4 regions of the Streptomyces sp. NPDC059906 genome follow, and region 2 is predicted to be linked to each of the others. Evidence: riboswitches for the same ligand, from Rfam matches in the RefSeq annotation. Region 2 holds a riboswitch; each other region holds the start of a gene.
The links. Region 2 has a riboswitch for cyclic di-AMP ahead of ACFV9J_RS01210 (transglycosylase SLT domain-containing protein). Riboswitches for the same ligand answer to the same signal wherever they lie in the genome.

Region 1 (7,552 bases), on a different contig from region 2:
CCGGCCCGCGCCCTGCGCCCGGATCATCCTCGACGCCGGGGTGCGCCGCGTCGTCACCGCCTGGCGGGAGCCGGACACCTTCGTGGCGGGGGCGGACGGCAGCGGGGTGCTCACCGCCGCGGGTGCCGTCGTCGTCGTACTGGCCGAGTACGCGCGGCGGGCGAAGGCGCCCAACCGCCACCTGGAGGGGTAGGGAGCGCGGGGCGAGGAGATACCGATGTGCATTCCGCCCCCGGGATGACGTACAGTGGTGAGCACAACGACGCGGGGTGGAGCAGCTCGGTAGCTCGCTGGGCTCATAACCCAGAGGTCGCAGGTTCAAATCCTGTCCCCGCTACTGAAGGCCGAGGGCCGGAATCCGAAAGGGTTCCGGCCCTCGGTGCGTTTCCGCAGGTGCCCCGTGTCATCCGGTCGGCCCCTCACCGCTCGCCGCCCGTCCCCGCCCCCGCAACCCTGGAGTGCGGGACGGCAAGCGGCGCGGACGTACGGGGCGGCGGGAGACGAGTGGTGCGGCCAGGTGACGTGGACGACGAGGGAGCGGCCGCCAGAGCCGGTGGCCGGCTCCCCGGCGATCCCGTGCCCGACCCCGGCCTCGGCCTCGACGACGAGCCCCAGCCCGTGCCGCCCCCGGGGCCGCCCCGACGGCGGGTCGCGTACGGGCGCGCCTTCGTGCACGCGCTCCCCGTGCTGCTGATCGCCGTCGCCATCCTGTACGACATCTTCACCCCGAGGTATTTCACCGCCGGCCCGCTCTACACGGCCGCGCCCCTGATCGCCGCCCCGCTCTACTCGCGGCGCGGCACGGCGCTCACCGGCGCCGCGGTGGTCGTCGCGGTCATCGCGCTGCAGCTCGGCAAGGGCGTCATCCACTACGTCGACTCCCTCACCGAGCTGATCACCATCGCGACGGTCGCGGTGCTCGCCGTCCTCGTGAACGGCATGGTCCGCCGCAGCAGCGAGCGCCTCGTCTCCGTCCGCGAGATCGCCGAGGCCGCCCAGCGCGCCGTCCTGCCCGAACCCGCGGAGCGGATCGCCGGCTTCGAGATCGCCGTCTGCTACGAGGCCGCGCAGGCCGACGCCTTCATCGGCGGCGACCTGTACGCCGTGCAGGACAGCGCCCGCGGCGTCCGGCTGATCGTCGGGGACGTGCGCGGCAAGGGCATGGGCGCGGTGGCCGCCGTCGCCGTGGTGATCGGCGCCTTCCGGGAGGCGGCCGAGCAGGAGGCGACGCTGGAGGCGGTGGCCCAGCGCCTGGAGCGGGCGCTGGCGCGCGAGGGCACCCGGCGCGACGGACTGGACGCCTTCGAGGGCTTCACCACCGCCGTCCTCGCCGAACTCCCGCACGGCGACGGCACCGTACGCATCGTCAACCGGGGCCATCCCCCGCCCCTGCTGCTCCACGGCGACGGAACCCTCGGCCCGCTGCCCGCCCACGAGTCGGCGCTGCCGCTCGGCATGGGCGAGCTGGGCGTGTGGCCCGACCGGGCGGAGGAGGTCGCCTTCCCCGGCGGGGCCACGCTGCTGCTCTACACCGACGGGCTGACCGAAGCCCGGGACGCGAAGGGCGAGTTCTACGATCCGCAGACGCGGCTGGCCGGCCGCGTCTTCCCGCATCCGGCGACCCTGCTCGACACCCTCGCCGAGGACGTGCGCCGGCACTCCGGGGGCGGCATGGCGGACGACATGGCGCTGCTCGCCGTCCGGCGTCCTCGGCGCGCTGATCATGATCATTGTCACGAGCCGTGACAGCGCGACCCCCCTCCGCATAACAACTGATACACCGTCAGAAGAAAGTGCCGCGAAGGGGAATACCGAGGCCCGGCCAACTCGCCCGGTTTTCACCGGTCGTGAGGCGTACGTCCCGGCCGTATTCGGTAATGATCAAGAGGAACGGCTTGGAATCGGAGCCTCGCGTCTATTAACGTTCGATAACGCAGCGCGGTCGTCCCAGCCGTCACAGAAGGCGGCTCCGTGCGCACGCGCCGAATCCCGCAAGGGAACCGGGGAACCACCACATTGGGGTGAATCGGGCGTATGCCGCCGTGGAAACACGGTCGGCAGGCACCCGTAGGAGACCTTCCTGCTCCGAACCCGTCAGCTAACCCGGTAGGCGAAAGGAAGGAAAGGAGTACGCCCACGTGGCGTCAAACCGGCCTGCCCCCGAGGCCCCGTCCGCGCCCAGTGGGCACGGCACCGACACCTTCGGCTACGACGGCTACCGCGCCGAAGAGGGTCCCTGGGAGGAGTGGAATCCCACCGCGGAATCCATCCGCCCCGTACGCGGCCGGCACCGCGTGGCCAAGCAGCGCGGCGGACTCGCCCGCAGCTCCACCGTCCTCGGCGTCGGTGTCATAGCCGCCGTCGGAGCGGGCGGCATGGCCAGCGCGCAGACCGGCAAGCCCCCGGTGTCCATCTCCATGCCGGACCTGCCGAACGTCGGCTCGCTCATGCCCGGCGGTGACGAGCAGTCGGAGCCCGAGGGTTCCGCCACCCCGCTCAGCGGCATCACCCAGGCCGTCGCCGCCGACAGCGCGGAGGGCGCCGACACCACCGGCGCCGGTGAGTCGCTGCGGGCCCGGATCATGGCGCAGGCCGAGCAGCAGCAGGCGCAGGTCGAGACCAAGGCCGCCGCCGAGGCCCAGGCCGCAGCCGAGAAGAAGGCGCAGGAAGCCGCCGCCAAGGCGGAGAAGGAGGCCGAGGAGAAGGCCGCCGCCGCCAAGAAGAAGGCGGAGGAGGAGGCCGCGAAGAAGGCCGAGGCCGAGCGGCTCGCGAAGCTGGCCAAGCAGTACACGCTGCCGACCTCCTCGTACACGATCTCCTCCACGTTCAACCAGGCCGGCTCCCTGTGGGCCTCCGGCCACCACACCGGCCTCGACTTCGCCGCCCCCACGGGCACGCTGCTCAAGGCGGTGCACAGCGGCACCATCACGTCGGCCGGCTGGGACGGGTCGTACGGCTACAAGACCGTCCTCACCCTCGACGACGGCACCGAACTCTGGTACGCGCACCAGTCGTCCATCAACGTCAGCGTCGGCCAGAAGGTCACCACCGGTGACGTCATCGGCCGCGTCGGCGCCACCGGCAACGTCACCGGCGCCCACCTCCACCTGGAGGTCCACACCGGTGACGGCTCGGGCATCGACCCGATGGCCTGGCTGCAGAGCAAGGGCTTGACCCCCTGATCCACCCGCTGGACCATGACGGTCCTGACGGCAACCGTTCCTTTGGACTGGACGGAGGCAGCCCGCTCAGCCGCACGCCCCGAACGGTCTTGGGCGCACTGGTCCCCGGCGTACTCAACCCCGAGGCGGCGACACGGATCCCGTCCGTGGTCCGTTCTCGGGAGGCCAGTTTCCTCACGACCTGGCCAGTTGGACACGGCCAGAGGCGACGGGGAGGCCCCGAACCATCACTCCGGTGGAGCGGGGGCCCCGCACGCTGGCGCCGTACCCGGCGTCCCAGATCGCGCTGACCACGTTAGCCCGGTCGGCCCGCGACAGCGCAACCCAGGACCCCGACGATCACACGATCGAGCTACATCGCCGGCAACCGAGACGACGTCGTCCTCGCCACCAAGGTCAGCCAGCACCCCGAGTACCCGGGCCTGTCCGCCGCGAACATCAAGGCCGCGGCCGACGCCTCGCTGCGCCGCCTGGGCACCGATCACATCGACCTGTACTACACCCACTTCGACAAGCCCGAGGTGCCGGTCGAGGAGATCGTCGGCGCGCTCGACGAACTGGTGAAGGCCGGCAAGGTACGGCACATCGCCGCCTCCAACATCTCCGCCGAGCGGCTCGCGGCGTCCCTGGAGTTCTCCGACCGCGAGGGCCTCGCCCGCTACGTCGCCCTCCAGCCGCACTACAACCTCGTCTCCCGCGACACGTACGAGGGCGAACTGCGCGACCTCGCCGAGCAGGCATCTCTCGCCGCCGTGCCGTACTACGCCCTCGCGGCCGGCTTCCTCACCGGCAAGTACCGGCCCGGCACGGAGGTGGACAGCCCGCGGGCGGGCGGTGCGGCCCGGCACCTGGAGACCGAGCGGGGCCGCCGGGTGCTGGCCGCCCTGGACGAGATCGCCGCGGCCCACGAGGCTCCCGTCGCCACGGTCGCCCTCGCCTGGCTGGCCGCCCGGCCGACGGTGGCGGCGCCGATCGCCTCCGCGCGCACGGTGGAGCAGCTGCCGGCGCTGCTGGGTGTGGCCGAGCTGAGCCTGACGGAGGACGAGGTCGGGAGGCTGACCCGGGCCTCCGCCTGATCGGGCGGCCGTCGCGTCGCGCACCTACGGCCGGTGCGGGCCGGGCGGCGCGTACGGGTGGTACGACGGTGCGTACGGCGGTACGGCCGGCGGTGCGTACGGGTTGTGCGGGGCCTGTGTGGTGTAGGGGGCCTGCGGGGCGTAGGGGCCGGGTGCCGTACGGAGGCCGTACGCGCCGGGCGTCCCGCCGTACGGATACGCCCACGGCGGCACCGCCACCGGCATCCGCACCGGCACGGGCGGCGGGGCGGTGGCCCGGGCCGCGTGGTCCAGGGCCGGGCGGGCCAGGTCCCGCAGGTGCCACAGGACGTCCAGCAGCGCCCGCTCCCGTGCGGCGAAGTCGGCGCCCGCCCGGCCCCGGCGGCCCCGCTGCCGCAGGAACGCCACCGAGGTCGCGCAGGCCTCGTACCGTGCCACCGCCCGCGCCCCTTCCTTCCCGGCGTGCCGGCGGGCGTACTGCCGGGCGATGCGGCGGGCCCGCATCGAGCCGAGCGCGTAAGGCTCCGCGGGCGTGAGCCATCCGGCCATGACGTACGCGGGCAGCTCGGCCCGCACGGTGCCCAGTTCGCGCTGCCGGGTCCAGATCACCAGCCAGGTCAGCAGGCCGAAGGACGGCACCATGAACGCCGCGTAGACGGCGAAGAAGCCGTACTCGCCGAACGCGGCCGAGCCGTTCCACAGGGCGTGCATGCCCATCGCGAGCAGCAGCCCGGCCAGCGGGAGCAGCGCCCGGCGCAGGCGGTGCCGGCCCGTCGAGAGCGCGGCGACGCCGAAGCCGATGCCGGTGAGCACGGTGAACAGCGGGTGCGCGAAGGGCGACATCACGACGCGGACGAAGAAGGTCGCGGCGGTGACCGAGGCGAAGCCGCTGTCACCGGTGAGCTGGTCGGTGCCGAAGGCGGTGCCCAGGTAGAGGATGTTCTCGGTGAAGGCGAAGCCGGTCGCGGTGACCCCGGCGACGACCACGCCGTCGACGATGCCGGTGAAGTCCCGCCTGCGGAACAGGAAGACCAGGAGGACGGCGGCCGCCTTGGCGGACTCCTCGACGACCGGCGCTATGACCGTGGCGCCCAGGGTGTCCGCGCTCGCCGGGTCGGCGGTCGCGGTGGCTATCCAGCGGGTCGCGAAGCTGTTGGCGACGATCGCTATCAGCGCCGCCGCGCAGGCCCCCCAGGCGAAGCAGAAGAGCAGGTTCCGCCAGGGGCCGGGGTCCACCCGGTCCAGCCAGCGGAACGCGGCCATGAGCAGCGGCACCGGCAGCACCGCCAGGCCCAGCCCCACCAGGAACCCCTGCGTGCCGGTCTGTTCGCGCACCAGGGCCAGGATCACCAGGCCGGAGAGCGCGAGCAGCGTGATCAGCGCGCCGTAACGGACCCAGGTCCGCTGCCACCAGTGCGTATGCCGGTGCACACGGGTCGGATACGGGGGACAGGTGGCCACGGCAGGACCCTAACCGGTGGGGAGCGGCTCCTTGTGCTGTACGCGACGGAAGAGCAGGTCGTTCACCACATGTCCCTTGTCCAGTCCCTGGCCCTCGAAACGGGTCAGCGGCCGGTGCTCGGGGCGCGGCGAGAATCCGCCGCCGGGCACGGTGTTCTCGAAGTCGGGGTGCGCGGTCAGCACGTCGAGCATCTGCTTCGCGTACGGCTCCCAGTCGGTGGCGCAGTGCACCACGGCCCCCGGGGCGAGCCGGGTCGCGGCCAGGGTCAGGAACTCCGGCTGGATCAGCCGGCGCTTGTGGTGCCGCTTCTTCGGCCACGGGTCGGGGAAGTAGACGCGCAGCCCGGCGAGGGAGTCGGGGGCGAGCATCTCGCGCAGCAGGATGATCGCGTCGCCGTTGGCCACCCGGATGTTGGACAGCTCCCCTCGCTCCGCGAGGCCCAGCAGGTTGCCCTGGCCGGGGGTGTGGACGTCGGCGGCGAGGATGTTGGTGTCCGGGGCGGCGGCGGCCATCCGGGCGGTGGCCTCGCCCATGCCGAAGCCGACCTCCAGGACGACGGGGCGGGCGTTGCCGAAGAGTTCGGCGAGGTCGACGACCCGCTGTCCGTCGATGTCCAGCCCCCACAGGGGCCACAGCCGTTGCAGCGCGTCCGCCTGCCCGGCGGTCACCCGGCTCCGCCGGGGCTGGAAGCTGCGGATCCGCCGCTCGAAGTGCGACCCGGCGGGATCGGCCTTCGGCCCGTCGGGGAAGCGGGGCTCGCCCTTGGCGCGGACGTGCCGCAGGGAAGCGGATGCGGCCTCGGGGGTGTGGTGGGAGTCAGACACAATGCGTCGATTTTAGACCGCGCCACGCGCCCGTGGTTGCGACAGGCCGTAGATGTAGTTAGAGTCTATAACGCAAGCGATTGGCTGAAGCGCCAGTTGAAGTGACAGTCGTACCCGTGGGGAGAGACACCGTGATTCACCACCAGATCCGCCTTGCCATGCGCCCCGACGCACCCCGGGACAAGGTCGAGGAAGCACTTGAGATGCTCCGCAGGATGGGGCGCGAGATCGATGCCGTCGCGTACTGGACGGTCGGGCGCGACGTGGGCGGCGACTTCGACTACGGAGCGATGTTCGCCGTCGAGGACATCGAGGGCTACCGGGCGTACATGCACGCCCCGCTGCACCGGCGGGTCGACGAGATCGGGCTGCCGCTGGTGCGCAACATGGTCTCCCAGGACCTGACCGACGACGAGGACCCGGCCACCGGCGACCGCATCCGCCAGATCCACGCCGAGCGCTTCGCGGGCGACCCGGCCCTCGTCGCCCTGATCGAGGGCCTCGGCTCGTACGAGGGCAGCAGCGCTCCCGGGCGCGGTTAGCCGGCCCGCCGCCCGCCGCCCGCGCCCGACGGGGTGCCGGGCGGTCGGGTGGTTCCTAGTCCGCCAGCATCGCCAGCGTTCTGCGGGCCACCTCCCGGCCGATGGGCAGGGACGCGGTCGCCGCGGGCGACGGCGCGTTCAGGACGTGCACCGCGTGGGCGCCCTCCTTGATCAGGAAGTCGTCCACCAGCGTGCCGTCCGCGAGCACCGCCTGCGCCCGGACCCCGGCCGGGGCGGCGACCAGGTCGCCCTCCGCCACCGCCGGCAGCAGTCTGCGGACCGCCGTGGTGAAGGCGCTCCTGGACAGGGACCGGCGCAGCTCGCCCGCCCCGTATCTCCAGTGCCGTCGGGCTATGTGCCACGAACCCGGCCAGGCCAGGGTGGCGCCCAGCTCGCGGGGGCGCACCACGCCCCAGCCGTATCCCTCGCGGGCCAGCGCCGGTACCGCGTTCGGCCCGACGTGGACGCCGCCGTCGATCCCGCGGGT
Region 2 (7,552 bases):
CCACGTCCACGACGGCGGCGCCACCGCTCGCCGGGGTCAGGGTGAACTTCAGCGGCGTGCCGGTCTCGGCGTCCACCGCCACGGTGATCGCACCGACCGTGGATCCGTCCTGCTTGGGCTCGACGACCAGGCGGTAGGCGTCCCGGCCGGCCACCTGCGCGGTACCGCCGACGGTCACGGACGTGGTGTCGTCGACCGCCTTGAGCGCCTGGTCGGCGAAGTCCTTCGGGGTGGCCGGCACGTCCTGGCCCGGCACGTCCTTCCCCGGCCGCTCGGCGCCGTCGGCGGCGGTGGAGTGGTAGACCTCGTTGGACCGGCTGTCGTAGCCCCAGACGTCCTTGCCGTTGTGGATCAGGCTGTACTCGGCGGCGTTCTCCAGCAGGGACAGCTTCTGCCGGTCGGGGCCGTCGGCCGCGACGCGCAGCGTGTGGCTGCCGGACACCAGCTCGGTGAGCTTGGCCGAGGGGTCGGCGGCGGAGCCCTCGCCGTCCCCGCCGGAGCCCGGCCCTCCGGACATTCCGGACATCAAGCCGCTCTCCAGCCCGCCGAGGTCCGGCAGACCCAGGTCGGTGTTGATGCGCACCGTGCCGGACAGCTGCTGGACGTCCGACTTGGCGATCTTCTCTATGAGCTGCTCCGCCGTGACCTTCGGCAGGTCGGGGTCGCCGGAGTCGGCGAGCGCGGGGACGAGCCCGATCGTCGCGGCCGCCACTCCCATCACCGCGACCGGGACGACGTACCGCGCGGCCTTGCGCCGTCCGGCGCGCAGCTCCTCGCCCGCCCCGGCGGTCGTGTTGTCGTCGGAATCGATCGGTGCCATGTGTGCCCTACCTCCGTCGTCGGCGGCGGCTGTCTCGCGACCTCGCACTCGTTCACCCGTGAGCCGCCATTCTCACCCGAATCGGTGAGGATTGGTGTTTTTCCGTGGTGTCCATCTGACCAAATCGCCGGAGCACAAGCGTCAGACCGCGGGCTCAACTCCGCCTACTCCTGCGGGATGACACGCAGGGGTGCCGGCTCCCCCGGCCCGTAGGGGGCGACGCGGACCACATAGGCGGCGACGGACCGCGGAGGGCGGTCAGCCGGCCCGGTGGACCACCGCGTCGCACAGCTCCACCAGCGCGGCCTTCGCGTCGCACTCGCGCAGCGGGGCCAGCGCAGCCCGGGCCTCCTCCGCGTACCGGACGGTGTCCCGGCGGGCCTGCTCCAGCGCGGGGTGGGCGCGCAGCAGGCGCAGCGCCTCGGCGTGCCGCGCGTCGTCGCTCAGGTCGGAGTCGAGCAGCTCGCACAGCGCGAGGTCCTCGGCGAGCCCCAGCCGGGCCGCCCGCTCGCGCAGCCGCAGGACGGGCAGGGTGGGGATGCCCTCGCGCAGGTCCGTGCCGGGCGTCTTGCCGGACTCGTCGGAGTCGGAGGCGATGTCCAGGACGTCGTCCGCGAGCTGGAAGGCGACGCCGAGCCGCTCGCCGTACTGGGTGAGGACGTCCACCACCGTCTCGTCAGCGCCGGACATCATCGCGCCGAACCGGCAGGAGACCGCCACCAGGGAGCCCGTCTTGCCGCCCAGCACGTCCAGGTAGTGGTCGACCGGGTCGCGGCCGTCCTGCGGGCCGGCCGTCTCCAGGATCTGGCCGGTGACCAGCCGTTCGAAGGCGAGGGCCTGGACGCGGACCGCCTCGGGGCCGAGGTCGGCGAGGATCTGGGAGGCGCGGGCGAACAGGAAGTCGCCGGTGAGGACGGCGACCGAGTTGTCCCAGCGGGTGTTCGCGCTGGGCACCCCGCGCCGCACGGCGGCCTCGTCCATCACGTCGTCGTGGTACAGCGTGGCGAGGTGGGTCAGCTCCACGACCACGGCCGAGGGCACGATCCCGGGGGCGTAGCGGTCTCCGAACTGGGCCGAGAGCATCACCAGCAGCGGCCGGAACCGTTTCCCGCCGGCCCGCACCAGGTGCTGGGCGGCCTCCGTGATGAACGGCACCTCGCTTTTGGTTGCCTCAAGCAACCCTTCCTCGACAGCAACCAATCCGGCCTGGACATCGGCTTCCAGAGCCTGGTCCCGCACGCTCAGCCCGAACGGCCCGACGACGGTCACGAGGGGTCTCCTGTCTGCTGGTGTCTACTGGCGATTACCTGGTTTGTCGATAGGTCGCTGCCACCACTCAAGTCAGCGTATCCGGTCACGTTTCGATCACCGCTAGCGCCCACCGTTACAGGCTGGTCGGTATCGGATCATGAACGGTATGTTTTTGATCAGGTGATATGAGCAGATTTTGATTGATATCGCCAGAGGGGACGAGCCGGAGCCGGAGGGCGAACGGGCCGGAGCCGCCACCGAAGATCCCATCACTCCTCCCAACGGCCCGCACTTCCAGAACGTCACCCGATCGAGACGCCCGCCCCCTCCTTGCTTCCACCCCTTCTCCACCCCCTCCCCTCCCCCGCTTCCCACCCCTCCCCGCTCGACACCCGAAGCCGTCCCCACCCGCGGCCGGTTGGCTCCCAGTTGGGGTTAATGCCCCATTTGCCGTGCTTGTTGAAGCCAGTGAGTTGGCTCACTCCGGGCAACCTGCGGGCAACCCGGCCGGAACCTGTGCCCTCCCTTTGCCCCGCAAGCCAGTTGGGGATTGGCAGCAGCAAAGGATCAAGAGCCTCATAGGCCTCAGAACAAGGTCAACAGGCACGTTGGGTGATTCCTGCACTTGTTCCGGACATGTGCTCTCGCATACGTTCCCGGCCTGTCGGGTGGACGCCGAATCCTGCCACCGCCCGTCGCACAGTCATCCACCCAACAAACTCGCAGGCAGGAGCGGGGGACCCAGGTAAGTCGCCGCACCGGTCACCACCGGAGCGGCTCGGGGTGAAGCCGTACCCGTCAGGGCACGGCCGGGCACCTCCCCGCCCGAACCCGACAGCTCACCTCGTAGGCGTAAGGAGAGGGACACCGCATGTCTGCCAACGGTCAGAACCGTCACGCCCGCACCAGCCGCCTCGCCCGCAAGCTCGCCGTGGCCGGCACCGGTGCCGCGGTGCTCGCGCTGCCACTCATCGGCGCCACCACCGCCTCCGCGGCCACCCCGGCCGCCGCCACGACCGCCACGACCGCCACCACGGCGGCCACGGCCTACCCGGACAACCTCGACGGCTGGATCCGCGAGTCGCTCGACATCATGGCCCAGCACGGCATCCCCGGGACCTACGAGGGCATTCACCGCAACATCATGCGTGAGTCCTCCGGCAACCCGCTCGCCATCAACAACTGGGACATCAACGCCATCAACGGCACCCCGTCCAAGGGTCTGCTCCAGGTGATCGACCCGACCTTCCAGGCGTACCACGTGCCCGGCACCTCCTGGGACCCGTACGACCCGGTCGCCAACATCACCGCCGCCTGCAACTACGCGGCCGACCGCTACGGCTCGATGGACAACGTCTTCAGCGCGTACTGAGCCGTACGCCCCCCGAACCTCGCCTAAGAGGTACCGAAGATCCGCTCGAGGACGACGGCCACGCCGTCGTCCTCGTTCGTCGTGGTGACCTCGTCGGCCACCGCCTTGAGTTCGGGATGGGCGCCGGCCATGGCGACACCGTGGGCCGCCCACTGGAACATCGGGATGTCGTTGGGCATGTCCCCGAAGGCGATCGTCCGCCGCCGCTCCAGGCCCAGGTGCTCGGCGGCCAGCGCCAGACCGGTGGCCTTGGTGATGCCGCAGGGCTGGAGCTCCACCGTGCCGGGCCCCGACATGGTGACCGTCGCGAGGGAACCGACCACCGCGCGCGCCGTCGCCGCCAGTTCGTCGTCGGTCAGCTCGGGGTGGCGCAGCAGCACCTTGCTGATCGGCGTGGACCACAGCTGCGCACGCCGCTCGACGCGCACCGCGGGCAGTGTCGGGTGGGGCATCAGGTAGCCCGGCTCGATGAGCGTCAGCCCGTCGACGCCGTCCTGGTCCACGGCCGCGTACACCTGGCCCACCTCGGCCTCGATCTTGCCGAGCGCGGTCTCGGCCAGCTCCCGGTCCAGGGTGACCGACCACAGCATCCGGTGCGCGCCGGCGTCGTACACCTGCGCGCCCTGTCCGCACACCGCGAGCCCCGTGCGGCCGAGCCGGTCGAGCAGGGGGCGCACCCGGGGTGCCGGCCGCCCCGTCACCACCAGGTGCCGCGCCCCGGCCCCGGCGGCCCCCGCCAGCGCGGCCAGCGACCGGTCGGAGACGGTGTCGTCGCCTCGGAGCAGCGTGCCGTCCAGGTCGGTGGCGACGAGTGAATACGCGGTGCGGTCCATGATCAGAGAATACGGACACCGCACCCGTCCGACTCACCCGTGACCGCTTCCGAACGAGGGCGTAGCGAGTGCGTTCGAACCCGCACGGGGTTGCCCGAGGACGCCCGATGATGTCCGAATCCTGACACATCATCGGCTAAAGCCGGTTCAGGGCCTGTGTCCCGGTTGGCAGCGACATGGCACGCCAACCACCCGCAGGCGCCAAGATCGCGTCCCGGGCCCCGCCGCCTTCGGTCGCACTGCCCAACAGCGGCACGTCACCCGTAACGTGTGGCCCGACCACGTGTCACGCGACGCACACCGATCACGTGGCGCACACGGCGCGCACGGCGCACATGGCGAGCACGAAAGCGAGGCAGCATCCGATGCCCCCCTTCGATGTCCCCGAGGGCAACCCCTTCGGCCCGCACAACCTTCCGTACGGCGTGTTCTCGATCCCCGGCTCGCTCGACCGGACGGACCGGACGGACCGGATGAACAGGACAGACCGTTCGGACCGGATGGACCGGACGGTGGGCGTCCGGCTGGGCGATCACGTCCTCGACGCGGGGGCGGCGGCCCACGCGCTCGGCTCGCCGTACGCGGCCCTCCTCGCGCAGCCCACCCTCAACCCGCTGCTGGCGGCCGGGCGCACGGCGTGGTCGGACGTGCGGCGCGCGCTGACGGCGTGGGTGACGGTCCCCTCCCACCGCGAGGCCCTGGAGCCGTTCTTCCACCCGCTGTCGTCGGTGACCCTGCACCTGCCCTTCGAGGTCGCCGACTACGTCGACTTCTACGCCTCCGAGAACCACGCCCGCAACGTCGGCCAGATCTTCCGCCCCGACGCCGCCGACTCCCTCACCCCGAACTGGAAGCACCTCCCGATCGGCTACCACGGCCGCTCCGGCACGGTCGTCGTCTCGGGCACGGACGTCGTGCGCCCGTCGGGGCAGCGCAAGGCCCCGGCCGACGCCGCACCCGTCTTCGGCCCGTCCGTCCGGCTCGACATCGAGGCGGAGGTCGGCTTCGTGGTGGGTGTGCCGTCCGAGCTGGGCAGTCCGGTCGCGCTCGGCGACTTCCGCGAGCACGTCTTCGGGCTCTGCCTGCTCAACGACTGGTCCGCGCGGGACGTCCAGGCCTGGGAGTACGTCCCCCTCGGTCCGTTCCTCGGCAAGTCCTTCACCACGTCGGTGTCGGCGTGGATCACCCCGCTGGACGCGCTGGAGGAGGCCCGGGTGGCGCCGCCCGAGCGCACGCACGAGCTGCTGCCCTACCTGGACGACACGGACCCCGACCAGGACGACCGCGGCGGCTACGACCTGCGGATCTCCGTCGCCGTCAACGGCCACGTCGTCTCCGAGCCGCCGTTCTCCACCATGTACTGGACGGCCGCCCAGCAGTTGGCCCACATGACGGTCAACGGAGCCTCGCTGCGCACCGGCGACCTCTACGGCTCGGGCACGGTGAGCGGGCCCACCGAGCGGGAGCGGGGGTCGCTGCTCGAACTGACCTGGAACGGCCGCGACCCGCTGGAACTCCCCGACGGCAAGCGGACGTTCCTGGAGGACGGCGACGTGGTGACCCTGTCGGCCTGGGCCCCGGGACCGGACGGTGTCCGGGTGGGACTGGGAGAGGTGACCGGGCGAGTAGCCGGCCGGGGGGCCGGGCAGGGCGCCTGACGCTACGTCCGACGGAACGCGGGGCCTGAACGTCCTAGGTCCGTACGCCCAGGTTCCGGAACCGGTGTCCGACGACACCTGACTCACACCGCCCGGCCCCGTCATACTGGCGTCGGGCGGTGTGCGCGCACGGCCCGGCCAGCACCACCCCTGTACAGCCAGAGCCGCCCATCCTTCGACCAGGATCCGGAGCCAGTGGCATGACCGTCTGCCTGCTCCTGCTGTTCGTCGTCGCCGTGACCGCCGCGGTGCCGGTGCCCCGCGCGCTGACCCGTTCCGCGTGGCCCGAGCGGGATCCCGTGGTCGGGCTGTGGGTGTGGCAGTGCCTGGTCGCGACGGTGCTGCTGTGCTGCCTGACGGCACTCACCCTCGGCGCCACCGCCGTCTTCGGGACCGTCCGCGCCCAGCTCTTCGCCCCGGCGCCGCCCGCGGTGACCGCGGCGTACAACCTCTCCGCCGGCCCGGTCTGGGCGGCCGCGCTCACCCTGCTGCTGGCGGCCGGCGCCGCCTGGACGACCGCGATGCTCGCCCGCGAGCTGGTCGAGGCCCGCCGTCGGCGCACCCGGTCCCGCGCCCACCTGCGCGAGCGCGCCCCCGACCTGCCCGCCGGGCTCCCGGCGGCCCGTGGTCCGCTGCTGGTCCTGGAGGACGAGTACCCGGACGCCTGGTGGATGCCCGGCAGCCCGCCCCAGCTGATCGTCACCACCGGCGCCCTGCACCGTCTCACCGACCATCAGCTGGACGCCGTCCTCACCCACGAGCGCGGCCATGCCCGGGCCCGCCACGACTGGCTGCTGCACCTGTCGACCGCCCTGGCCACCGGTTTCCCGAGCGTGCCGCTCTTCGCCCACTTCTGCGACCAGACCCACCGGCTGGTCGAGCTCTCGGCCGACGACACCGCCTCCCGCCGCTGCGGCCACCTGACCACCGCGCTGGCCCTGATCGAGCTGAACCAGCACCGCGGCGTCCTCTCCTGCGCCTCCAGCCACCGCCTCCTCGGCGAACGCGTCGACCGCCTCCTGGAACCCCGCCCTCGCCTGCCCCGCCGCCACCGGGCCCTGACCACGGCAACGGCTGCCCTGGTCCCGCTCATCCCCCTCCTCATCACCTTCGCCCCGGGCCTGACCGCCCTGGCCTAGCCGCACCCACCCCCACGACCAGGCCCACCCCGCGCACGCCGGTACACGCCGGCACACCCCGGTGGCAGAACTCCCCCGCCCGCCGCGGAAAGCCCAGCTCACCCCCACAACCGGCAGAGCCCCCGGTGGCGCAACATTCCAGCAACACCACTAATCCGACCGGATAGGTATGGTTCCAGCCATGCCGCCCACCGACCGCATCCGAGACCACGCCGGCCAGGGCGCGACCACCGTCGCCGCCCACCGCACGCGGCGCCGGCTGCGCGCCGACCGGGCCCGTCAACTCGCCGATCTGCTCCGCCGCCAACTCCTCGACGACGCCTTCCCCGACGGCACCCTTCCCCACGAGGACACCCTCGCCGCCGACTACGACACCACCCGCAACACCGTCCGCCAGGCGCTCGACCTACTGCGCGCCGAAGGCCTCGTGGCCCGGCAGCCCGGCATCGGCACGGTGGTCGTGGCCCGCAAGTACGCCC
Region 3 (7,552 bases), on a different contig from region 2:
GCCCCGACAAGGTCGCCGGGGCGGAGGCCGACGAACTGCGCCGCCGGTTCGTGCGCGAGTGCCGCATCACCGCACAGGTCGACCACCCCGGCCTGGTCACGGTGCACGACGCGGGCAGCGAGGGCGAGGAGCTGTTCCTCGTCATGCAGTACGTCGACGGCGCCGACCTCTCCGACCACCTCGCCGAGCACGACCCGTACCCGTGGCAGTGGGCCGTCGCGGTCGCCGCCCAGCTGTGCGCCGTCCTCAGCGCCGTGCACGCCGTGCCGATCGTCCACCGCGACCTCAAGCCGCGCAACGTCATGGTCAAGCAGGACGGCACCGTCACCGTCCTCGACCTCGGCGTCGCCTCCGTCATGGACGCCGACACCACCCGCCTCACCCACACCGGCACCCCCATCGGCTCGCCCGCCTACATGGCCCCCGAGCAGGCCATGGGCGGCGCCGTCGGCCCGTACACCGACCTGTACGCACTCGGCGTGCTGCTGCACGAACTGCTCAGCGGCGACGTCCCGTTCGCGGGTTCCACGGCGCTCGGCGTGCTGCACCGGCACCTGTACGAGCCCCCGCTGCCCGTGCGCCGCATTCGCCCCGAGGTCCCGGAGGCGCTCGAAGCCCTGGTCCTGCGCCTGCTCGCCAAGGACCCGCAGCACCGCCCCGACTCCGCGCAGGAGGTCTACGAGCACCTCGCGCTGCTGCTCCCCGCGCTCGGCGTGCCCACCGGCGGCCCCCTGGACCCCACCCGCCCCTTCGTGCGCCCGCACGCCCCCTGGCCCGACCGCGCCCGCACCCCCGCGCCGCAGCCGGCCCCCGTACCGCCCGCCGCCGAGGCCGCCAAGCCGGACGTCGCCCGCGCCGTCGACGACGTCAAGCGCCTCCTCGGCGAGGGCCGCATCACCCAGGCCGTCGACGTCCTCGGCGCGATCCTGCCCGCCACCGCCGAACAGCACGGCGAACGCTCCCCGGTCGTGCGCACCCTGCGCAGGCAGTACGCGGCGACCCTCATGGACGACGGCCAGTACCGGCGCGCCCTGCCCGAACTGCGCCGCCTCGCCGACGAACGCGCCGCCGAGGCCGGCCAGGCCGACCCGCAGTGCCTGCGCCACCGCTACGACGCGGCCCAGTGCCTGGAACAGCTCGGCGAACCGGCCGCCGCCCTCGCCGAGTACCGGGCGCTGCTGCCGTACTACGAGAACCAGTACGTCGCCGGCGACCCCGACCTCGCCCACGACGTCCGCCGCCGCATCGGCCACCTCCTGCTCGCCCTCGGCGACCGCGCCGCCGCCCACGACACGCTGGCCCGGCTGCTGCACGACGTGGAGCGCGTCCACGGCCCCGGCCATCCGCTCGCGGCCGACATCCGGCGCACGCTCCAGTGGCTGGGCCGGATGCACGGCTGACCACCGCCGCCACGCGGACCGGGCGCGAGGCGGTGCCCGAAGTCCTGATGAATCGTTGGTCCAATGGGTTGGCCAGAGCCGGGCCACTGCCTAACATCGATCATCGCAAGACTTTGTGCACCGTCGCACAATCTCCAACGGGAGGTTCCCTTGCACCGCCGCCGTCGCTCCGCGCTCCTCCTCACCGCCGCGATCGCCGCCGCGGCACCCCTGCTCGCCGCCTGCGGCAACGACGCGCATCCGGGCGCGGCGGCCGTCGTCGGCGACCAGCGGATCACCGTCGCCCAGCTGGAGAACCGCGTGGACGAGGTGCGCGAGGCCCAGCGCGCCGCCGTGCCGGACGACACCCAGTACCAGCAGGTCGTCGCCCGCACCGGCACCCTCACCCGCGACACCCTGCACGGCATGGTCCTCGACCGGGTCCTGCACCGCGCCGCCCAGGACGCCGGGGTGAGCGTCAGCCGCAAGGAAGTGCAGGACATGCGCGGCGAGCTGGAGAAGCAGGCCGGGGGCCCCGAGCAGCTGGAGACGGTCTGGCTCCAGCAGTACGGCGTCGCCCCCGACCGCCTCGACGACAACCTCCTCGTCCAGATCGAGGCCCAGAAGCTCGCCCAGAGCCTCGGCACCGACACCAGCCGCCCCGAGTTCTGGCAGGCCCTGTCCGAGGCCTCCAAGAAGCTCGACGTCGACCTCAACCCGCGCTACGGCGCCTGGGACGTCCAGAAGAGCAGCCGCGTCGACACCCGGACACCGTGGGTGCGGGAGATCACGGCGGCGGGGTCCCAGCAGCCGGCGTAGCACCCCTGAACAGCGGCGATACGGCCCCCTGTGGACAACTCGGGGGGCCGTCGGCGGTGTGCGTTAGGTTCGAGGAGTGAACGCAACCACCGCCGGCCCGACCGCCCCCGACCAGGGCCGCATCGTCCTGCTCACCACCAGCCACCGCGTCGCCCCCGGCCTGCTGTCCTGGCCCGCCTGGCAGGCCCTGCGCACCGCCGACCGCGTCCTGTGCGCCGACGGAGCCCACCCCCAGCTGCCCTATCTGCGCGAGGCGGGGATACGGGTGGAGGAGGCGGCGATGGCCGCCGAGGAACTGGTGGACGCCTGCGCCGGCGGCCGCACGGCGGTGGTCGTCGCGACCGGCGAGGGCGAGCCCGCGCTCACCGACTCACTGGCCCGTCTCGCCGGTTCCGGACGGGTCCGGATGCCCGACCTCGAGCTGCTCCCCGCCTCCTACGACCTCCCGGGCGCCCGCCTCCTCGACCTCGTCCAGGTCATGGACCGCATCCGCCTCGCATGCCCCTGGTCCTCGCAGCGCACCCACAAGGGCCTGGCCAAGTACGCCATCGAGGAGGCCTACGAACTCGTCGAGGCCATCGAGGACGGCGACCGCGACGAACTGCGCGAGGAACTGGGCGACGTGCTCCTCCAGGTCGTCTTCCACGCCCGCATCGCCGAGGAGGACCCCGACGCCCCGTTCTCCGTGGACGACGTGGCCGGCACCATCGTCGACAAGCTCGTCCACCGCCACCCGCACGTCTTCGGCGACGAGAGGGCCGACACCCCCGAGGAGGTCCGGGAGCACTGGCTGCGCACCAAGGCCGCCGAGAAGCAGCGCACCTCGGTCACCGAGGGCGTCCCCCTCGGCCAGCCCGGCCTGGCCCTCGCCGCCAAGCTCCACTCCCGCGTCCGCACCGCGGGCCTCGACGTCCCGCTGCCCGCCGGCGAGGGCATCGGCTACGACCTGCTCGCCCTCGCCGCCCGCGCCGAGTCCGAGGGCACCGACCCCGAGGCGGCCCTGAGAGCGGCGGCCCGCGCCTACCGGGACGCGATCCGGGCGGTCGAGGGATGACCGGTCGCCCATCCGTCCCCGGCCCCGCCTCCGGCCCCGCACCCGAGCTGTTCACCTGGGAGTTCGCCACCGACCCCTACCCCGCCTACGCCTGGCTGCGCGAGCACGCCCCCGTGCACCGCACCCGGCTGCCCAGCGGAGTGGAGGCGTGGCTGGTCACCCGGTACGCCGACGCGAAAGAGGCGCTCGCCGACCCGCGGCTGTCCAAGAACCCGGCCCACCACGCCGAGCCCGCGCACGCCAAGGGCAAGACCGGCATCCCGGGGGAGCGCAAGGCCGAGCTGATGACTCATCTGCTCAACATCGACCCGCCCGACCACACCAGGCTGCGACGGCTGGTCAGCAAGGCGTTCACGCCGCGCCGCGTGGCCGAGTTCGCGCCCCGGGTGCAGGAGCTGGCCGACGGCCTCATCGACCGGTTCGCCGCCACCGGCTCCGCCGACCTGATCCACGAGTTCGCCTTCCCGCTGCCCATCTACGCCATCTGCGACCTGCTCGGCGTCCCCCGCGAGGACCAGGACGACTTCCGGGACTGGGCGGGCATGATGATCCGTCACCAAGGGGGCCCGCGGGGCGGCGTCGCCCGGTCGGTGAAGAAGATGCGCGGCTACCTCGCCGACCTCATCCACCGCAAGCGCGCCGCACTGCCGCCCGAGCCCGCCCCCGGCGAGGACCTCATCTCCGGTCTGATCCGCGCCTCCGACCACGGCGAGCACCTCACCGAGAACGAGGCCGCGGCCATGGCCTTCATCCTGCTCTTCGCAGGCTTTGAGACCACGGTCAACTTGGTCGGCAACGGCCTCTACGCGCTGCTCACCCACCCCGGGCAGCGGGAGCGCCTGCAGACCTCCCTCGCCGCCGGGGAGCGCGGCCTGCTGGAGACCGGCGTCGAGGAACTCCTGCGCTACGACGGCCCGGTGGAGCTGGCCACCTGGCGCTTCGCCACCCGGCCGCTGACCATCGGCGGCCAGGACGTCGCGGCCGGCGACCCGGTCCTCGTCGTCCTGGCCGCCGCCGACCGGGACCCCGAGCGGTTCACCGACCCGGACACCCTGGACCTCGCCCGCCGCGACAGCCAGCACCTCGGGTACGGCCACGGCATCCACTACTGCCTAGGCGCCCCGCTGGCCCGGCTGGAGGGGCAGACGGCGCTGGCCACGCTGCTGACCCGGCTGCCGGACCTCCGCCTCGCCGCCGACCCGGCCGAACTCCGGTGGCGCGGCGGCCTCATCATGCGAGGTCTGCGCACCTTGCCCGTCTCGTTCACACCGCTCGCGTCATCGGCCGGCAACGGTCCGTCGCCGACGCAAAAGTGACACGCGCTCACCTCTGTGATCTTCACGTGATCTGCGCGGCATGAACTTGTGACAAGCGATGATCTCCCTATACGTTCACGGATCAGCGTGGTGTAGAGCGTCATCCGCCGCGCGGTCCCCGTCGTCTCGTGAAAGGTCGTCGCATGCTCTCCGGGAACGGTCGTCACCGCCGCCCCCGCCAGGCACCCGCACTGGTCGTCGCCGCCGGAGTGACCGGCTCCGCCATCGCGATCCCGCTGCTCGGCGCCACCGGCGCCCACGCGGCCGACTCCGCGAACTGGGACCAGGTCGCCGAGTGCGAGACCGGCGGCGCCTGGAGCCAGAACAGCGGCAACGGGTACTACGGCGGCCTGCAGCTGTCCCAGGAGGCCTGGGAGCAGTACGGCGGTCTGGACTACGCCCCCAGCGCCGACCAGGCCAGTCGCTCCCAGCAGATAAGAATCGCCGAGAAGATACACGCGGACCAGGGCATCGCCGCCTGGCCGACCTGCGGTCTGCTCGCCGGCCTGGGCAACGACTCCGGGGCCACGGGCGATGGTTCCGGCACGGCCGGTGACGGGGCGTCGGAAGGTTCCGACACCTCGGGGGAGCAGGACACCACCAAGTCGTCCGAATCGCCCGCGACCACCGAAACGCCCGAGTCGTCCCAGTCATCCGAGTCATCCGAGTCGTCCGGCTCGACCGGCTCGTCCGAGACGTCGGAGTCGACGTCCGGAGCGTCCTCTTCGTCCCCTTCGCCGTCTTCTTCGGCCTCTTCGTCGCCCTCCTCTTCGTCGTCTGACGCCCCGTCCGACGGTTCGAGCGGCGTGTCGGGCGACTCGTCCGACGGTGCGGACCAATCCGCCAAGCCGGACACTTCCGTCGAATCCGACCCCTCCGGCAGTGCCGAACCGCAGGGCGCCGAGGGCTCGTCCGGTTCCGGCAAGCACCGCGGCGGCAGCGCGGACGAGGACGCGACGGGAGAGGGCCGTACGGACCCGACGTCGGGCCGGCATGCCTCGCGCGACGGTGACGAGCCAGCGGCCGGGGACGGGCGTTACGTCGTACGCACCGGCGACAGTCTCTGGGCCATCGCCGACTCCCTTGACATCGACGGCGGGTGGCACGCGCTCTACGCCGACAACGAGACCGTCGTCGGCGCCGACCCCGACCACATCCTGCCCGGTCAGACGCTCACGGTCACGGGCGAATCGGGCGAAAAGTAGGGGGAGTTCGCGTCACGGTTAGAGACCGTATGTCCCTTTTGGATCTCGTGAGAGATAGGTCTCAGAAGCCGTGATCGTCTTTGAAAATCCGCGGAGCGCGTGTCTACGGTCATGACCGCTCGCCACCGCGGGCCCCGACAGCCGCAACGCCGAATCCTGCCAGCGGCCGTACGGGAACAGTCGTCGCGTCAAGCGCCGCAGGCAGGAGCGGGGGACCCAAGGTAAGTGCCGCACCGGGCAGTTGAGCCGGAGCGGCTAGGGGTGAAGCCGAGTTCCGGGAGGAACCCGGCCGGGCAACTCAACCGGCCCGAACCCGACAGCTCACCTCGCAGGCGTCGGTGAGGGGATCAACCATGCTGTTTTCCGGCAAGGGCAAGCACCGTCGCCCGTCCAAGGCCACCCGTGTCATCGCCGTCGCCGGCGTCACCGGTGCCGCCGTCGCCGCCCCGCTGATGGCGGCCGGCAACGCCTCCGCCGCCACCGCGTCCGAGTGGGACGCCGTCGCCCAGTGCGAGTCCGGCGGCAACTGGTCCATCAACACCGGCAACGGTTACTACGGCGGTCTGCAGTTCTCCGCCTCCACCTGGGCCGCCTACGGCGGTACGCAGTACGCCTCCAGCGCCGACCAGGCGAGCAAGTCCCAGCAGATCGAGATCGCCGAGAAGGTGCTCGCGGGCCAGGGCAAGGGTGCCTGGCCGGTCTGCGGCACCGGCCTGTCGGGCGCCGCCTACACCGGTGGCGGCTCCGAGGACAGCGGCTCCGGCAGCTCCGAGAGCTCGCAGAGCCAGAGCGGCGGCTCCACCGCCGAGCGCTCCACCGAGCAGAAGGCCTCCCGCTCCTCCGAGCGTCCGGCCGCCGAGCCGAAGGCCGAGAAGCCCGCCAAGAAGACCGTCACCACCCCGACCGGCAAGAAGGTCGAGAAGGGCGACGGCGAGTACAAGGTCGTCAAGGGCGACACCCTCAGCTCGATCGCCGAGGAGCACGACGTCAAGGGCGGCTGGGCGAAGCTGTTCAAGCTGAACGACGACATCGTCGACGACGCCGACCTGATCTACCCGGGTCAGCAGCTGCACCTGAAGTAAGGGGCGGCGGCCCCGCGACTCCCGCCCCGGTGCGTGTTCCCCCGTACGCACCGGGGCGGGACTTTTCATGTTCCGCCTTTGTTCCGTTCGGAAACAATTTACTCTCGGTTCTGTCCAGCGGGTGGGCGATCGGCTGGCCGATCGCCCGGAGCCGGTTAGGCTCGGTCCCGCAGAGCCGTCGCGGCCCCGAGGGACCGCGGCAGACCGAAGCGTCACAGTGAAGCGTCACAGTGAAGCGTCACATTGAAGAAGGAGATGCTCGTGCCGTCCATCGACGTCGTCGTAGCCCGGGAAATCCTGGACTCCCGAGGCAACCCCACGGTCGAGGTCGAGGTCGGCCTCGACGACGGCAGCACGGGTCGTGCCGCCGTTCCGTCCGGCGCCTCCACCGGTGCCTTCGAGGCCATCGAACTGCGTGACGGCGACCCGAGCCGTTACCTCGGCAAGGGCGTCGAGAAGGCCGTGCTGGCCGTCATCGAGCAGATCGGCCCGGAGCTGGTCGGCTACGACGCCACCGAGCAGCGCCTGATCGACCAGGCCATGTTCGACCTGGACGCCACCGACAACAAGGGCTCGCTCGGCGCCAACGCCATCCTCGGCGTCTCCCTCGCCGTCGCGCACGCCGCCTCCGAGGCCAGCGACCTGCCGCTCTTCCGCTACCTGGGCGGCCCGAACGCGCACCTGCTGCCGGTGCCGA
Region 4 (7,552 bases), on a different contig from region 2:
GCGAGGTCGAGGCGTACGCCGCCCAGGTCGGCGCGGTGGCGCAGGTGCGGGGCGGTGGCCTTGAGGGCCACCGGGTAGCCGATGGTCCGCGCGGCGGCCGCGGCGTCGTCGGGAGTGGCGGCGGGCAGGGCGCGGTGCACGTGGACCCCGTACCGGCCGAGCAGGTCGCAGGTCTCCCGGCTGCCGAGGGTGAGCCCCTGCCCGCGCGCGAGGTGCCCCGCTATCTGCTGGGCGGCGCCCTTCTCGTCGATGTCCTCGTACTCCGGCACCTTGCCGGGGTCGGCGGCGTCGCGCCGCCACTGGGCGTAGGCGACCGCCTCGCCGAGGGCGCGGACGGCACGCTCGGCGGCGGGGTAGGCGGGGATGAGGTGGGCTCCCTCCGGGGGCAGGACGGCCGTGGGCGACTGGGCCGGGGCGGCGGACGGACCGGACGGGCGGGACGAGGCCCGATCGGCGGGGCCGGGAGCAGCATGGGGTGCGCCGCCCGGGGTCGTCCGGGAGGCCGGGCCGCCCGGGGTGGCCTGTGGCACGGCACCGGGGTCGGGCGGGAAGGCCGCGCCCGGAGCCGCGTCGGCGCCGGTGGCCGAAGCCGCCTGGGAAGTGGTGCCCGGCGTGGCCCGGGAGGCCGGGCCACCCTGCCGCACAGCACCCGGATCGACCGGGAAGGCCGCGCCCGGAGCCGCGTCGGCGCCGGTGACCGAAGCCGCCTGGGAAGTGGTGCCCGGCGTGGCCCGGGAGGCCGGGCCACCCTGCCGCACAGCACCCGGATCGACCGGGAAGGCCGCGCCCGGAGCCGCTTCGGAGCCGGTGGCCGGAGCCGGCTGGGAAGTGGTGCCCGGGGTGGCCTGGGAGGCGGTGCCCTGAGCCGGCTGCGGGGCCGTGCTCGCCGCCGCGGACAGGGCCTCCGCCAGGCCGCCCAGCTCCACGTGGACCACGAGGACGGGCTTGGTGGGGACCGCGGCCGCCGCGGAGCGCAGGGCCTCCGCGAGCGCGGCGTCCCCGGCCGCCCCCTCCCCCAGCGTCGGGATGGCGGTCACCACGACCGCGTCGCACGTGTCGTCGGCCAGGGCCCTGGCCAGGGCCGCGTGGAAGTCGTCGGCCGAGGCGGCGGTCGTCAGGTCCAGCGGCGGCTGCGGGCGCAGGCCCTCGGAGAGGCACGCGTCGTAGGTGAGCAGTCCCAGGGACTCCGAGTTGCCCAGGATGGCCACCCTCGGTCCGGCGGGCAGCGGCTGGCGGGCGAGGAGCAGCCCCGCGTCGACCAGGTCGGTGATGGTGTCGACCCGGATCACGCCGGCCTGCCGCAGCAGCGCGGAGACCGTCGCGTGGGGCAGCCGCGTCGCCCGTACGGCGTGCCCCTGGGGTGCCACGCCGCCGTGCCGGGCGCCCTGCACCACGACCAGGGGCTTGGCGGCCGCCGTGCGCCGGGCCAGGCGGGTGAACTTGCGGGGGTTGCCGATGGACTCCAGGTACATCAGCGCGACGTCGGTGTCCGGGTCGTCGTACCAGTACTGGAGGACGTCGTTGCCGGAGACGTCGGCGCGGTTGCCGGAGGAGACGAAGGTGGACACGCCGGTGACGCCGGTGACCCCGCCGCCGCGCCGGTGCAGCCGGGAGAGCAGGGCGATGCCGATGGCGCCGGACTGCGCGAACAGGCCGATCCGTCCCGCGCGCGGCATCTCGGGGGCGAGGGAGGCGTTGAGCCGCACGTCCGGGGAGGTGTTGATGATCCCGAAGGCGTTGGGCCCGATGATGCGCATGCCGTACGTGCGCGCGTGCCTCACGAGGGCGCGCTGGCGTTCACGTCCCTCGGGGCCGCTGTCGGCGTATCCGGCGGAGACCACCACCAGTCCCTGCACCCCGTGTTCGCCGCACGCGGTGACGACGTCCGGGACGTGTTCGGCGGGCACGGTGACGACGGCGAGGTCGACGGGCCCGTCGATGTCGCGCACGGAACGGCACGCCACCACCCCGTCGAGCTCCTTCATGTCCTCGGGGAAGGCCCTGTTCACGGCGTACAGGAGCCCCGTGTAGCCGGCGTCCCGGATGTTGCCGAGGATGCTGCGGCCGACGCCGCCCGGGGTGCGGCCGGCGCCGACGACCGCGACCGAGCCGGGCTGCAGCAGCCGCTGGACGGAACGGGCCTCCGCGCGGTGCTCGCGCGCGTACTGCACGGCCAGCGAGCGGTCGGTGGGTTCGAGACCGAACTCCAGGCGGACCACCCCGTCCTCGAAGCTCCGCTTCTGGGTGTACCCGGCGTCCATGAAGACTTTGATCATCTTGTTGTTGGCGGGCAGCACCTCGGCGGCGAAGCGGCGGATGCCCCGCTCGCGGGCCACGGCGGCGATGTGCTCCAGGAGGGCGGAGGCGACGCCGCGCCCCTGGTGGGCGTCCTGGACGAGGAAGGCGACCTCGGCCTCGTCGGCCGGTGCGGTGGCGGGCGTTCCGCCGGCCCCGATCCGGTCGTAGCGTACGGTGGCGATGAACTCGCCGCCGATGGTGGCCGCGAGTCCCACCCGGTCCACAAAGTCGTGGTGCGTGAAGCGGTGGACGTCCTTGGCGGACAGGCGAGGGTACGGCGCGAAGAAGCGGTAGTACTTCGACTCGTCGGAAACCTGCTCGTAGAAGCTGACCAGGCGCTCGGCGTCGTCAACGGTGATGGGGCGGACGCGTGCGGTGCCGCCGTCGCGCAGCACCACGTCGGCTTCCCAGTGGGCGGGGTACTCGTGCCGGTCCGACGAGGTCTGCATGGGCCCCAGAGTACGGCTCGCGTACGACAACGGCGCGGGGCAGTCTGTGGGGGACGGAGGTCCGGACCGAGGCCGCGGTCCGGGACCTTTACGGGGCGGCCCACGGGGTCGTCCCGGCTTGCTTCACGATGTGGGAAACTGGTCTAGACAAGACTGGTCTAGACAACTTCAACGCCTCTGAACACCTGAAGGGCAGCATCACATGGCTGAGCGCCGCGTCAACGTCGGCTGGGCCGAGGGTCTCCACGCCCGCCCCGCCTCCATCTTCGTCCGAGCCGCCACGGCCACAGGCGTCCCGGTGACGATCGCCAAGGCCGACGGGTCCCCCGTCAACGCGGCCTCCATGCTGGCCGTCCTCGGCCTCGGCGCCCAGGGGGGCGAGGAGATCGTCCTCGCGTCCGACGCCGAGGGCGCGGAGGCGGCCCTGGACCGGCTGGCGAAGCTGGTCGCCGAGGGGCTCGAGGAGCTTCCCGAGACCGTCTGACGGACGGGACAGCAGCACCGAAAGGCCCGCCGGGACCACCGGACGGGCCTTTCACCTTTTTCCCTTCCGCTTCCGCTTCCGCTTCCGCTTCCACTGACGCTTCCACTGCTGCGCATTCGGGACGGCGGAAATAGCCGCCGGAATTCCCCCGCTTTTGTATACGGAACCTGTGTTACCGGAGCGGGCTCGCGGTGTTTACGGAATGTTGCGTATTCCTCACACGCTCCGTCGCCGACGCCGCCGAGGCGAATCGGAGCCGGTGCCCGGACGCCGACCGCTCGATGTGCCGGGTCATGAGCGCCCGCGCGCGTTCGCCGTCGCCCCGGGCCACGGCGTCGGTGATCGCGGCGTGCTCCGCCCAGTGCTCCGCCGGTCCGACCGGCGCCTCCACGACGTACATCCAGGCGATCTTGTGGCGGAGCTGGGTCAGCAGCGCGGTCAGGGAGGGGCTGTCCGCCGCCCGGGCGAGGGTCTCGTGGAACCAGCCGCCCAGGGAGCGCAGCTCGTCCACGGTGCCCCGCCCGGCCCGCTCCTGCCCCAGCCTGACCAGGCCGCGCAGCACCTTGAGGTGGGCGTCGGTGCGCCGCCGCGCGGCCCGGGCGGCACCGAGCGGCTCGAGGAGCGTGCGGGTCTCCAGCAGGTCGGCGGCCTCCCGCGCGGTCGGTTCCGCGACGCACGCGCCCGCGTGCCGCCGGGTCACCACGAAGCCCTCCGCCTCCAGCGTGCGCAGGGCCTCGCGGACGGGGACGCGGGAGACGCCGTAGCGGCGGGCGAGGATTTCCTCGGTGAGCCGGCTCCCGCGTCCGTGGACGCCGGCCACGATGTCGTCCCGGATCGCCGTGCACACCGAATGCGCCGGAATACGCATGACCGACCTCCGCCTTGATCCCCTGAAACGCCGACGATGGACGCGCTTTCAGCGACTCTAGGCCAAGCAAGCCGGTATGGAATACAAAAAGCCCCGAGTTCGAAGCCGGGGCTTTTTCGTCAGACGTTCACTCCGTGGGAGCGGAGATAGGCGACGGGGTCCATGTCCGAGCCGTACTCGGGGCTCGTACGGGCCTCGAAGTGCAGGTGCGGTCCGGTGACGTTGCCGGTGGCACCAGAGACGCCGATCTGCTGGCCGGGCTCGACCGACTGGCCGACCGAGACGCCGATGGAGGACAGGTGCCCGTACTGCGTGTACGTACCGTCGTGCATCCTGATCACGACCTGGTTGCCGTACGCGCCGCCCCAGCCGGCCTCGACGACGGTGCCGACGCCCACGGAGTGCACGGACGTGCCGCTGGAGGCGTGGAAGTCGATGCCGGTGTGGCTGCCCGAGGACCACAGGGAGCTGCCGGCCTGGTAGGCGGTGGAGACGTACGAGGCGGTGATCGGCGCGACGAAGGTGTTGAGGCGCTTGCGCTCCGCCTCCCGCGCGGCGCGCTCCTTGGCCTCGCGCGCCTCCTTGGCCGCCTCGGCCGCCCGCTCGCGGGCCGCCTCCCGGGCCGCCTCGCGGGCGGCGGCGTCCGCGGCCGCCTGCTTCTGGGCGAGGGCCTGGGCGTCGATCTCGTCGGCTATGGAGTCGCCGATGGTGACGACCGGGGTGAGCCCGGTCTGTTCCACCTCGGGCTCGGCGGCGAGCGCCGGAGCCGCGAGGGTGCCGACCACGCCTGTGGTGGCGAGGGCCGCGACCCCCGCCGCGCGGACGGTGGTGCGGTGCATCCGGCCGGTACGGCGGTGCTTCCCGGTGGCGCGCGTGAACGCCATGTAGAGGCTTGTCCTTTCCTTCCCTCTCGCCTACCGGGTTAGCTGACGGGTTCGGAGGTGGAAGGTCTCCTACGGACCCCCTCGCGGTGCGCGCGGGCGTCCGATTCACCCCAGGGACTGCGATGGGTCCCCGGCTCCCCTGGCTCGCGCCGTACGGGGACTCGGCGATGGCTGTCCGGTGCCGCGGATGCGGCGCACTGCCTGACGAACAGCCCGGACGACGCTAAACGCGGCTGCGTTCAATCCTCAAACGCAACAGGCTTTTTGTAGCGCACGCCACAGGGCAGACGGGCAACCACTCCCCCAATCCGGACAAACGGCGGCCCTGGTGACACACCGGTCACCAGGGCCGCCGCGCACGCGTGCCGCTACTCGGCCGCCACCACGGTGACTTCGCCGATACCGAGGGCCTCGACGGGCTCCTTGATCTGGGCCGCGTCGCCGACGAGGACCGTCACGAGACGGTCCACCGGGAAGGCGTTCACGACCGCCGCGGTGGCCTCCACGGTGCCCGTGGCGGCCAGTTGGCGGTAGAGCGTGGCCTGGAAGTCGTCGGGCAGGTGCTGCTCGACCTGGTCGGCCAGCGTGCTCGCCACGGCCGCCGCCGTCTCGTACTTCAGCGGCGCCACGCCCACCAGGTTCTGCACGGCCACGTCGCGCTCGGCGTCGGTGAGCCCCTCCGCGGCCAGCTTGCGCAGCACCGTCCACAGGTCCTCCAGGGCGGGACCGGTGTTGGGCGTGTCGACGGATCCGCTGATGGCGAGCATCGCGGCGCCCGTGCCGTCCGGGGCGGAGCGCAGGACCTGGCCGAACGCCCGCACACCGTAGGTGTAGCCCTTCTCCTCGCGCAGGACGCGGTCCAGGCGCGAGGTGAGGGTGCCGCCCAGGCAGTAGGTGCCGAGCACCTGCGCGGGCCACACGCGGTCGTGCCGGTCGGCGCCGGTACGGCCGATCAGCAGCTGCGTCTGGACGGCGCCGGGACGGTCCACGATGACGACCCGGCCCCGGTCGTCGGCGGTCACCGGGGGAACGGGGCGCGGCTCGGCGGCCGAGCCGGTCCACGCGCCCAGGGTGTCGCCGAGCAGCGCGTCCAGGTCGACGCCGGTGAGGTCGCCGACGACCACCGCGGTGGCCGTGGCGGGGCGGACGTGCCGCTCGTAGAAGGCGCGTACGGCCGCCGAGTCGATGGCCTCGACCGTTTCCTCGGTGCCCTGGCGCGGGCGCGACATGCGCGCGTCGGCCGGGAACAGCTCCTTGGAGAGTTCCTTGGCGGCACGCCGGGAGGGGTTGGCCAGCTCGTGCGGGATCTCGTCGAGCCGGTTGCGCACCAGTCGTTCGACCTCGCCGTCCGCGAAGGCGGGCGCCCTGAGGGCGTCGGCGAGCAGGCCGAGTGCCTTGCCGAGGCGCGAGGCGGGCACCTCCAGGCTCAGCCGGACGCCGGGGTGGTCGGCGTGCGCGTCCAGGGTGGCGCCGCAGCGCTCCAGCTCCGCGGCGAAGTCCTCGGCGGAGTGCTTGTCGGTGCCCTCGGAGAAGGCGCGCGCCATGATGGTGGCGACACCGTCGAGGCCGGCCGGCTCGGCGTCCAGGGGGGCGTCGAGGAGCACCTCGACGGCGACGACCTGCTGGCCGGGCCGGTGGCAGCGCAGCACGGTCAGGCCGTTGCCGAGGCTGCCGCGCTCGGGGGCGGGGAACGCCCAGGGCTTGGGCTCGCCGGCCTGCGGCTGGGCGTGGAATTCCATGGTGGCGAGCTCGGTCACTTGGCCGCCTCCTCGTTCTCGTCGGTGGCGTCGGTGGCGTCGGTCTCGTCGGCGGGGGCGGTGGGCTCGTAGACGAGCACCGCGCGGTTGTCGGGGCGCAGGCGGGCCTTGGCGACCTCCTGGACCTCCTCCGCGGTCACCTCAAGGACCCGCTGCACGGCGGTGAGGGCGAGCTGCGGGTCGCCGAACAGGACGGCGTACCGGCACAGTTCGTCGGCGCGGCCGGCGACCGTGCCCAGGCGGTCCAGCCACTCGCGCTCGAGCTGGGCCTGGGCGCGCTCCATCTCCTCGGCCGTGGGGCCCTCCTCGGCGAACCGGGCCAGCTCCTCGTCGATGGCGGTCTCGATGACCGGCACCTCCACGTCGCCGGACGTCTTCACGTCCAGCCAGCCCAGGGAGGGCGCACCGGCGAGCCGCAGCAGGCCGAACCCGGCGGCGACGGCCGTGCGGTCGCGGCGGACGAGCCGGTTGTACAGGCGGGACGACTCACCGCCGCCCAGGACGGTCAGGGCCAGGTCGGCCGCGTCGCACGCGCGCGTGCCGTCCTCCGGCAGGCGGTAGGCAGCCATCAGGGCGCGGGCCGGGACCTCCTCCTCGACGATCTCGCGCAGCTGCCCGCCCATGACGTCGGGCAGCGAACCGTCCCGGGGCGGCTGCTTTCCGTCGTGCGAGGCGATGGAGCCGAAGTACTTCTCGACCCAGGCGAGCGTCTGCTCGGAGTCGATGTCGCCGACGACCGACAGCACCGCGTTGTTCGGCGCGTAGTAGGTGCGGAAGAACGCGCGCGCGTCCTCCAGCGTGGCCGCGTCCAG

Region 1: another riboswitch for cyclic di-AMP. It lies ahead of ACFV9J_RS26060 (M23 family metallopeptidase); the one in region 2 lies ahead of ACFV9J_RS01210 (transglycosylase SLT domain-containing protein).
Region 3: another riboswitch for cyclic di-AMP. It lies ahead of rpfA (resuscitation-promoting factor protein RpfA); the one in region 2 lies ahead of ACFV9J_RS01210 (transglycosylase SLT domain-containing protein).
Region 4: another riboswitch for cyclic di-AMP. It lies ahead of ACFV9J_RS37180 (M23 family metallopeptidase); the one in region 2 lies ahead of ACFV9J_RS01210 (transglycosylase SLT domain-containing protein).

The regions. Positions count from the first base shown of each region.
Region 1 covers NZ_JBHWKU010000019.1:18,289-25,840, reverse strand. The annotation lists gene ACFV9J_RS26075 (dihydrofolate reductase family protein) at 1-193, shown strand, start outside; tRNA gene ACFV9J_RS26070 (tRNA-Met) at 264-337, shown strand; gene ACFV9J_RS26065 (PP2C family protein-serine/threonine phosphatase) at 523-1,746, shown strand; cyclic di-AMP (ydaO/yuaA leader) riboswitch at 1,971-2,127, shown strand; gene ACFV9J_RS26060 (M23 family metallopeptidase) at 2,139-3,182, shown strand; partial or broken gene ACFV9J_RS26055 (aldo/keto reductase) at 3,545-4,258, shown strand; gene ACFV9J_RS26050 (PrsW family intramembrane metalloprotease) at 4,283-5,698, opposite strand; gene trmB (tRNA (guanosine(46)-N7)-methyltransferase TrmB) at 5,708-6,523, opposite strand; gene ACFV9J_RS26040 (Dabb family protein) at 6,655-7,065, shown strand; gene lhgO (L-2-hydroxyglutarate oxidase) at 7,121-7,552, opposite strand, start outside.
Region 2 covers NZ_JBHWKU010000001.1:245,745-253,296, reverse strand. The annotation lists gene ACFV9J_RS01220 (outer membrane lipoprotein carrier protein LolA) at 1-820, opposite strand, end outside; gene ACFV9J_RS01215 (polyprenyl synthetase family protein) at 1,079-2,089, opposite strand; cyclic di-AMP (ydaO/yuaA leader) riboswitch at 2,770-2,938, shown strand; gene ACFV9J_RS01210 (transglycosylase SLT domain-containing protein) at 2,943-3,443, shown strand; gene ACFV9J_RS01205 (HAD family hydrolase) at 3,467-4,276, opposite strand; gene fahA (fumarylacetoacetase) at 4,642-5,934, shown strand; gene ACFV9J_RS01195 (M56 family metallopeptidase) at 6,135-7,073, shown strand; gene ACFV9J_RS01190 (GntR family transcriptional regulator) at 7,255-7,552, shown strand, end outside.
Region 3 covers NZ_JBHWKU010000027.1:9,847-17,398, forward strand. The annotation lists gene pkaE (serine/threonine protein kinase PkaE) at 1-1,400, shown strand, start outside; gene ACFV9J_RS30965 (SurA N-terminal domain-containing protein) at 1,551-2,198, shown strand; gene ACFV9J_RS30970 (nucleoside triphosphate pyrophosphohydrolase) at 2,275-3,252, shown strand; gene ACFV9J_RS30975 (cytochrome P450) at 3,249-4,568, shown strand; gene ACFV9J_RS30980 (transglycosylase family protein) at 4,712-5,773, shown strand; cyclic di-AMP (ydaO/yuaA leader) riboswitch at 5,957-6,123, shown strand; gene rpfA (resuscitation-promoting factor protein RpfA) at 6,127-6,855, shown strand; gene eno (phosphopyruvate hydratase) at 7,117-7,552, shown strand, end outside.
Region 4 covers NZ_JBHWKU010000044.1:19,604-27,155, reverse strand. The annotation lists gene ACFV9J_RS37195 (GNAT family N-acetyltransferase) at 1-2,747, opposite strand, end outside; gene ACFV9J_RS37190 (HPr family phosphocarrier protein) at 2,950-3,231, shown strand; gene ACFV9J_RS37185 (GntR family transcriptional regulator) at 3,404-4,099, opposite strand; gene ACFV9J_RS37180 (M23 family metallopeptidase) at 4,219-4,983, opposite strand; cyclic di-AMP (ydaO/yuaA leader) riboswitch at 4,996-5,160, opposite strand; gene ACFV9J_RS37175 (M16 family metallopeptidase) at 5,352-6,740, opposite strand; gene ACFV9J_RS37170 (M16 family metallopeptidase) at 6,737-7,552, opposite strand, start outside.